DNA from 2 places in the Undibacterium sp. RuTC16W genome. Region 2 is predicted to be linked to the other one. Evidence: predicted binding sites of a transcription regulator. Region 2 holds the regulator's gene; the other holds the start of a gene.

Region 1 (4,877 bases), on a different contig from region 2:
GACTATTGTTATGGGCGATTTTGATGAGTTGCCCGACTTTTTCGGGCAGTACGCCGGCGATGCCGGAATCGAGGATGCCTAAGGAGCCGCGTATCGAGGTCAGCGGGGTACGTAATTCATGGCTGACTACCGAAATAAATTCCGATTTCAATTGATTGATGCGATGACGTTCGCTGATGTCCATGGCAAAAACGACCCACTCGCTGCGAGAATTTTCCAGATGACTAAGGCCGACCAGGATCGGTATGTCGTGACCGCCAGGATGTTTCAGGGTGACCTCAAACGGGGCAGTTGTCCCCGCACTCAATAACTCGGCGTAGGCTTGCCGGCACACCAGGATGTCTGCCTCTGACAAGAGTAATTCCCAGACTCGTTGCCGACTCAGTAAATGCTCACGTGCGTGGCCGCAGAGTTGGGCAAAGACATCGTTGACATCATTTAGCTGACCGTTCTCACCACCTTGTGCTATGCCAATCAGACTGGAATTGATCAGGCGTTGCAAGCGCTGCTCGCTCTGTTTCAAGGCATCCATGGTGCGTCTCTGGTCGGTAATATCCTCCAGCATCCACACGGTACCGCGTACGTAGTTTTCCGGTGGCAGGGCACGACCGGCGATCCGTGCCAAAAACGGTTCGCCGTCAATCCGCTTCACTCTCCATTCGATCTCAACCGGTTCATCCCTTTGCAGCTGCGGAATAACTTGCGCCCCAAAAGCCTCATAGTCAGTTTCATCGGCATACAGGAACGTCGTTTTTTTGCCGATCATCGCCTGCGCGTCGTCGAATCTGCATAAATCAGCCAGTACTTTATTGGCGCGGATGATCACGCCGTCACTGACAAACATAATCCCGACCGGCGCATTATTAATCAGGATATCGAGTTCCCGTGCCAGGAGTTTGTAGCGGTCTTTGCTTGCCTGCAGCAATTCCTGATTGACGCGCAACATCTCCTCACTCACTTTTCGCTCGGTGATATCGATGTGAGTGCCTTGCATGCGCACAGCTCTACCCTGACTATCACGTTCGACAATCCGGCCGCGTGACATGATCCAGATCCATTCGCCGGATTTGGTTTTTTGCCGGAATTCCGCCTGATAGTCGCTACCGTCCTTGGCCTTGATGTGGTTGCGTAACGCGGTCTTCAGGCGCGGTACGTCATCCGGGTGAATGCCTGACTTCCAAAAATTATTCCAGAACTCCGGCTGACCGGCGAACTCGTCCGCATCGTAGCCCAGCATCTTCGCGTACTCGGGACTGTATTGACCTTCGCCAGTCAGAATATTGACGTCATACAGCCCCTGATTCGAGGCTTTTAAAATCAGGCGGATTTGCTGTTCGGCTTTATACGCGCGCTCTTCCGCCTGTTTGCGTTCAGTGATGTCGCTTAAAAAACCATGCCACAAAATGCTGCCGTCAATCATGCGTTCCGGTATGGCATTACCCACATACCAGCGCACGGTAGCGTCATGTTGCAAGACCCGGTATTCGTGATGCCATTGCGATAGTTCCATTGCCGATACTCTGACGCCGTTCACCATTGCCGGTAAATCGTCAGGATGAATTTTGCTGAACAGCGCACTCGCATCTTCACGTAATTGTTCGGGCTGGATGCCGAAGACATCGACGACGGCCTGACTTGCATAAGGGAAGCAAAAGCGTCCGTCCGGGAAGCGTTGAAACTGATAAAACACGCCCGGCAGGTAGCGGGAAAAATTCGAGAGCAGCGTGTGGCTCTCTTTGAGCTGATCCGTCAGTTGACGGTTTTGCGTGATGTCGGTAATCAGACCCATCATCCTGACCGGCTGCCCACTGGCATTACGTTCAACAACGGCACCGCGTGAGCGTACCCATTTCCAGCTACCGTCACGGCACCGCATACGGTGCTCGTCCTCATAGTCGGGTGTTTGACCTTCCAGATGTTGTCTGGTGGCCTCCATCGCATGACCAACATCATCCGGGTGCACATGAGACAGCCAGTCGTCGATATGATGACCCAGCTCATGTTCGGCATATCCCAGAATTTTTTTATAACTACGAGAAAAAAAAGTCTCGTTGGTGATCAGATTCCAGTCCCATAAACTATCTCCGATGGCCTCCAGCAAAGCGCGCAAACTACTGCCCGCAGCACGCTCGCCAGTCTGCACCAGCGGACTAGCAGCATCGCTGGAGCCGGTGGTGCCAGCATCTGGCGGTCTGGATGGCATGATCAGAGAGACTTATGGATGCTGACTTGCAACCTGGCTGAAGAAATCATAAATACCCTGATCGCTCATCTTGCGTGCGTTCGACAATTCACCCGCTTTAGTCGCATACAGCAGAGTGTTATCCGGCTTTAATACGACGGCGGCAGGGATGCCTTTTTTGATGGGATTCTCGTAGCGGGTCGCGATGCCGAGATTGCGGTCAAATTGACCGACGTCCACTTTGACCACAATAAATTTGCTCGCAATCAATGCAGCACTTTGTCCTTTGATGGACTTGTCGAGTTCCAGACAATCTTTACACCAGTTAGCCCCAAAGATCACCAGCACCTTTTTATTCGCAGCCTGCGCTGCCGACAAGGCTTTAGTCAATTCTGCCTGAGCATCGGCGGCTTCATCATAAGGCTGGGCGGGATTGGCGAGTGCTGCTGTAAAAAACAGGCTAAGGCAGATAGCAATTAATTGTTTCATAGGAATTCTCTTTACACGATGCGCTCGCAGCGTTTCTGTCCGGCTGCCAGCATAGACGAGTGGAAAAACACACCGGAGTGATACTCCTGTCCGGTTTTACATGATGACGCAATTATCTGCATTTGTCATGAGCCGCCACACTCTGTGGTGAACCGCACAGAACGATGCCGGATTGCAGTTTATAAACTGGCTTATGGTCAAGTATTTCTCAAGCATCAGAAATTAATCCGTCTTGACCCTGTTGTTTAACGACGTACTTGCATTCGCAAGCTAATCAAACCCATTAAAGCTCAATAGAGCCGAGGAAATCATGAGCAATATATCAGAGCTTCAAACCAGAGATTTTCACTACGATCCAGATAATTTATTGGATACGCTGATCCACCAATTACATTTTAAAAATGACGCCGCCTTGTCGCGTGCGCTAGAAGTAGCTCCGCCTGTAATCAGCAAAATCCGCCATCGTCGTTTGTCCGTTGGTGCATCCTTGCTGATACGCATGCATGAGATTTCGGATTACAGCATCAAGGACTTACGTGCCTTCATGGGTGACAGACGCACTAAGTTCCGTATCAGTCCGCAACAATTTAAACCGAAGCAAAGCCACCTCGCGTCGGTCTCTCAGACCTGACCGTTTTTTTTGTGGGGGAGGTCAGTCAGGAGGTGCGATGTTAAGCGAGCTTGCTACGCAATACAGTGGATGTATTTACTGATCATATATACAGTTGATAGAGTAAAATACCGATTGTCTCGCACAGCCTAGCGTGTCATTACCGTGCCCCCTGTTTCCCGAAAAATTATCCACTGCGATTGTGATTGCTTTTACGCTGCTATCGAAATGCGGGATGATCCGCGTTTGCGTGATAAACCCCTGGCAGTCGGTGGTCGTGCTGATCAGCGTGGTGTCGTTGCTACCTGCAATTACGAGGCGCGACGCTATGGTGTGCGTTCTGCCATGCCGACATCATTGGCGCTGCGCCGCTGTCCTGATCTGGTGGTCATGCCGCCGACCATGGAAAAATACCGCGTCGCCTCCAAAGCCATCTTATCGATTTATCGTGATTACACCGATCTGGTTGAGCCTTTGTCGCTTGATGAAGCCTACCTCGACGTCAGCGACTGTACCCAGCACAAAGGCAGCGCCACACTGATTGCACAAGAGATACGCGCACGCATTGCCGCGACAGTCGGTATCACGGCATCAGCGGGTGTCGCCAGTAATAAGTTCCTCGCCAAAATCGCCAGTGACTGGAATAAGCCAGATGGCTTGTTCGTGATTTTGCCGGACCAGGTTGATGACTTTGTCGCAGCCTTGCCGGTCGCCCGCCTGTTTGGTGTTGGCAAAGTCACCGCGGCAAAATTGCATGCGCTTGGCATACAAGAATGCCGTGATCTGCGTGCCTGGTCTGTGCAGGATCTGGTGCAACAGTTCGGTAAGCTGGGCAATAGCCTCTACATGCTATGTCGCGGGATTGACCGGCGTGAGGTGATCGCTCATTCAGAACGTAAATCCATCAGCGTCGAGGAAACCTATACAAATGATTTGCCCGATCTGGCGGCTTGTCTGGCAGAGCTGCCTTTGCTCTATGCGTCACTGGTTGCCCGGGTGCAGCGAGTGCAGCCCGAAGAATCGATACAAAAATTAAACATCAAAATTCGTTTCAGCGATTTCCGGCAAACCACCGTCGAGTGCCGCAGCCATGAACTTAACGATCAACTGTTCCGGCAACTGATGGAAACCGGCTTCTTGCGCCGTAATTTGCCAGTACGTTTGTTGGGGCTGGGTGTTGGTTTGGGAGCCGTTCTGAGTACGCAGCAGGCGGCGATGAGAGCGGAGCAGATTCCCTTGTTTAACGTAGATGATTGCTGGTAATTCTCTATATGTCAGTAAAGTCAGTAGCGCTAGTAAAGCCGGTAAATATATATACTGCTACCTAGTATATTTATAAGCACTAATAAATTAATGCGGATTACAGGTTTTTTTTCAAAAAAATAGGGGAGTATATGTTTTTTGAGCGACGATCAGCGGCTACCCGTAGCGTCGGTTTGCTTAAAATAGGCATTCTCTAATTTTTTGATATCGACCTTTTCTAGCGCTGCATTAAAGCTTTTGCGCATCGCCAATCCACGCTCGGTATGCTGAAAGCAAATATGCATGGAGAAGTTCGTCAGTTCCTGAGTATGGAATTCAATCTGATCCCGATTG
Region 2 (4,877 bases):
GTACCTGTCAAACGTGCTGGCATAATTTTGCCGTTTTCTTGCACGAAATCTTTTAATGTGTCGACGTCTTTGTAGTCAACTTGCGCTACATGCGCTGCGGTGAAGCGGCAGAATTTTTTGCGCTTGAACAAAGGATTTTGTTGCTGACGCTTTTGTTTCAGTTTGCTTTTGTCAAATTTTTTACCGAATGCCATTTTTGGCTCCTAATCTAGTAAAGTCGTCTCGAAATCAGTGATGTGAAATACGAGACTTTTGCTGTTACGGTTCTTGCGCGACAAAAAACCCGTGAATTGCATAACCACTCCCAGCTCTATCTCCAAAAATCGTTTTGAAATATTGCCTGCTGCAATGGCATTAATTTCAAATTCGACTACACGCTGAGTATTTGCCTGCTCTTGCTTTGAAGTATGCGTCAGTACCGCGGAAGCTATCGGAATTCCTGCTGGCGTATAGCGCAGCGCCGATTTTTCTAAAATACTGGCAACAACTTTAAGCTGATTCACTGATTTATGTTGCGTCCTCTAAAGGTCAACTATGCCGCTGGCGCTTCTACGCGTTGCGTTTTAGCAGCATCTTCTTTCTGTACAGCTTTCATCATTGGAGATGGTGCTGTTTCAGCTTTTTTCATTTTGACTGTGAGGTGGCGCAGAACTGCATCATTGAATTTGAATGCGGTTTCCAACTCGAGCAGAGTCTCAGCATCGCACTCAATGTTCATGCAAACATAATGTGCTTTAGCCAGTTTTTGAATCATGTAAGCCAATTGACGACGGCCCCAGTCTTCGACGCGATGTACTTGGCCACTGCGTGCTACTACAGAAGCTTTGTAACGCTCGATCATTGCAGGCACTTGCTCGCTTTGATCAGGATGTACGATAAATACGATTTCATAATGACGCATATATTCTCCTTGTGGACAATAAAATAGCCCGCCTCGGCGTCAAGACGAGTGCGGGAAGAGGAAAAGCCCATGACTATACTGCACTTTTTGAATTTACTCAATAGTTTCAAGCACTTATTGCGTACGCAGAAAAATTATTAATTTTCAATGCACTTTCCCTGTATCAGACCAAGGTTCTAAATGAAAAAATTTTGGCTATTCAGAAATTTACGCTTATACTGTACAAAAATACAGGCTGCTTATAAACCCAGTCAAACTTTACCCAATTGGAATTCTGACATGCTCAAACTTACTGCCCGCCAAGAACAGATTCTGAATTTGATTAAAGATGCCATTCGAAATACCGGTTTTCCACCGACCAGAGCAGAGATTGCCAACGAACTAGGGTTCCGTTCAACCAATGCAGCAGAAGAGCACTTGCAAGCACTAGCCCGCAAGGGAGTTATTGAAATAGCTCCCGGAACATCCCGTGGCATCCGTCTGCTTGACTCTGCTTTGAGTAATGTCAAAGGAAAATTTAGCTCTGGAACGCAAATGGCACTACCTCACCCTGCTTTGATGCAACTTAGTCTGCCCTTAGTTGGCAGAGTAGCCGCTGGCTCACCCATTCTGGCTCAAGAACATGTAGACACAAATTACCAGGTTGACCCTGCATTATTTTCTGCAATACCTGACTATTTACTCAAAGTCCGCGGCATGTCTATGCGTGACGCAGGTATTTTTGATGGAGATTTACTCGCTGTAAAAAAATCGAGTGAGGCAAAAAATGGACAGATCGTTATTGCTCGTATGGGCGATGATGTGACTGTCAAACGATACAAAAAAAACGGTAACATTATTGAGTTACTCGCTGAGAATCCCGACTACCCCAACATTAAAATTGCTGAACAGGATGAAGATTTTTCTCTGGAGGGTTTGGCCGTTGGCTTAGTCCGCGCCTGGACTTAAGCAAACTTAGCAAGACTCTAAACATGCGCAATCAAACAACTGGCTTGCGCATGTTGATCAAAAATAGTGACTTTATTTTTCAACTATATCCGCCACCTGCAGTACTTCATAATTCGCAAGAAATTCAGCCATTGATTGACAGGTAACACCCCGCTCAGAATGAGCATGCCAGACGTCACCCTCAAAATATATGCCAACGTGGTGGATACCTCTGCCACCTTTTCTTGTGCAAAAAATCAGGTCATGATTAACCACTTCTAATATTTTTTTTGAACGACCAAGGCGACGTTGATCATAAGAATTTTTAGGAATGCTCTTAGCCAAAACATCGTAATAATAGCGCTGAGTAAAACCAGAGCAGTCAATTCCTGCACGAGTTATACCGCCCCATATATAAGGCGTTGCATACCAATATTGAAAAAATACATCAGAACTTTGGCCTAAAGATTCAACAGGAATATAGGCATGAATATCTGCATCAATATTAACTGCAGCAGCAGGAACCCAGCCTATCACTCCATCCCACTTCATAACTAAGGCAAAATCAAGGTGAGCACCAAGTATCCGGATAACTTCTCCGACATCGCACTGAGTTTGACGGAACCGGTCTTTTTCATCGGAGCTCATCGATAAGTAAGCCGGTTCAGGATGTCTCAATACATCCATTAAATATATAGCCCTTCCATACACATCACTGAACCATTGGTCTTTTTTAATATGAATCATTATTTGATTTCTCGATTAAATCCAAAATAAATCCATAGCATCGTGATTTAAATTACGATGCAAATAAAATAGCCGCTGATTTAAACAGCGGCTATTTTCGAGGTAAAACCTAGGAGATTAAACAATCAATGTTTTACGACGCCCGTATCACTGACAGTTTCTGTTTTGGCTGCAGCAGCAACCAAAACTTCCTCATCAGTTAACGCAACCGGCATGCGTTCAAGTGCAATTTCCAAAACCTTGTCAATCCAGCGCACAGGAATAATTTCCAATTTATTTTTTACATTATCAGGAATATCGGCTAAATCTTTGGCATTTTCCTCTGGTATCAATACCGTCTTAATACCACCGCGGTGAGCTGCCAACAATTTCTCTTTCAATCCTCCGATAGGTAAAACTTCGCCGCGCAAAGTAATTTCGCCAGTCATCGCAACATCAGCACGAACAGGGATACCGGTAAAAACAGAAACCAGTGCCGTCGTCATCGCAATACCGGCTGAAGGGCCATCCTTAGGAGTTGCCCCCTCTGGTACATGAATGTGAATGTCACTTTTTTCAAAAACATCATTCTTGATACCTAAGCGCTTAGCACGACTACGAACTACTGTACGAGCGGCTTCAATTGACTCCTTCATGACATCACCCAAAGTGCCTGTACGTATTACGCCGCCTTTTCCGGGCATTGCAACTGCCTCAATCGTTAACAAATCGCCGCCGACCTCTGTCCATGCCAGGCCAACGACCTGCCCCACTTGATTTTCTTTCACTGCAACGCCAAAATCATAGCGACGGACACCAAGGAACTTATCAAGATTCTTAGAGGTGATCGTTGCTTTTTTCTCGCTCTTTTTCAATAAAAGCATCTTCACTACTTTACGGCAAATCTTTGAAACTTCACGTTCCAAGGAGCGCACGCCAGCTTCTCTGGTGTAGTAACGAATAATGTCGCGAATCGCGCTTTCGGACACATTGATCTCGCCGTCTTTTAAGCCATTATTCTTAATCTGTTTTGGCAACAGATAACGCTGAGCAATACTGGTTTTTTCATCTTCCGTATAACCTGACAGACGTATTACCTCCATCCGGTCTAACAAAGCGGGCGGAATATTGTACGAATTAGAAGTCGCCACAAACATTACATCGGATAAATCGAAGTCAACTTCGATGTAATGGTCTGAAAAAGTATGATTTTGCTCAGGATCCAAAACCTCCAGCAATGCAGACGACGGATCACCGCGGAAATCAGCCCCCATTTTATCGACCTCATCCAGCAAGAATAAGGGATTGCGTACGCCAACCTTAGACAAACTCTGCAAAATTTTACCTGGCATAGAACCGATGTAAGTACGACGATGGCCACGGATTTCAGCTTCATCGCGCACTCCACCCAAAGCCATACGCACAAACTTGCGATTCGTTGCACGAGCAATCGACTGTCCTAGTGAAGTCTTACCAACACCCGGGGGACCGACCAGGCACAAGATCGGCGCTTTTAACTTGTCGACGCGCTGCTGAACGGCAAGATATTCCAAGATCCGTTCTTTGACCTTATCTAAGCCATAGTGATCATCTTCCAACACTTTTTCTGCATTGGTCAGATCATTATTAACTTTGGATTTTTTCTTCCAAGGTAAATTAACGATGGTATCGATGTAATTTCTTACGACGGTCGCCTCTGCCGACATAGGAGACATCATCTTGAGTTTTTTCAGCTCAGCCATCGCCTTATCGCGTGCCTCTTTGGGCATTTTGGCGGCAACAATTTTCTTTTCGAGCTCATCGATGTCCGCACCCTCATCGCCCTCACCCAACTCTTTTTGAATCGCTTTGACCTGCTCATTCAAATAATATTCGCGCTGAGACTTTTCCATCTGACGCTTGACTCGTCCACGGATACGCTTCTCTACCTGCAGAATATCGAGTTCGCCTTCCAATTGTCCAAGTAAATGTTCGAGCCGCTTGGACACACTGAAAATTTCCAAAATAACCTGCTTCTGCTCAAGTTTTAATGGCAGATGAGCCGCAATCGTATCGGCAAGACGACCAGCGTCGTCAATACCAGACAAAGAAGCCAAAATTTCAGGAGGAATTTTTTTATTCAGTTTGACGTATTGATCAAATTGCTGAACGATTGCGCGTCGCATTGCCTCAACCTCGGAATCATCACCCTCTTCTGGAGGCACAGGAGTTAGGTCCGCCGTAAAATGCGATTCAGTTTCAGTAATCTTATGGATACGCGCACGCTGCGCACCTTCAACCAATACTTTGACGGTACCGTCTGGCAATTTCAACATTTGCAAAA

What was found. Region 2 encodes LexA, which represses DNA repair genes until DNA is damaged. Its sites were predicted from a motif close to ACTGTATNNNNATACAGT; they were not measured.
Region 1: dinB (DNA polymerase IV) is a predicted target of LexA. The motif match lies at 3,380-3,397, and genes of this name have one in related genera.

What each region holds. Positions count from the first base shown of each region.
Region 1 covers NZ_JBMPPE010000001.1:924,512-929,388, forward strand. The annotation lists gene ACO0K4_RS04105 (PAS domain-containing protein) at 1-2,203, opposite strand, end outside; gene ACO0K4_RS04110 (thioredoxin family protein) at 2,216-2,671, opposite strand; gene ACO0K4_RS04115 (hypothetical protein) at 2,982-3,302, shown strand; gene dinB (DNA polymerase IV) at 3,441-4,544, shown strand; gene ACO0K4_RS04125 (substrate-binding periplasmic protein) at 4,694-4,877, opposite strand, start outside.
Region 2 covers NZ_JBMPPE010000004.1:246,400-251,276, reverse strand. The annotation lists gene rpsR (30S ribosomal protein S18) at 1-194, opposite strand, end outside; gene priB (primosomal replication protein N) at 204-503, opposite strand; gene rpsF (30S ribosomal protein S6) at 533-901, opposite strand; gene lexA (transcriptional repressor LexA) at 1,181-1,849, shown strand; gene ACO0K4_RS10025 (NlpC/P60 family protein) at 1,922-2,575, opposite strand; gene lon (endopeptidase La) at 2,701-4,877, opposite strand, start outside.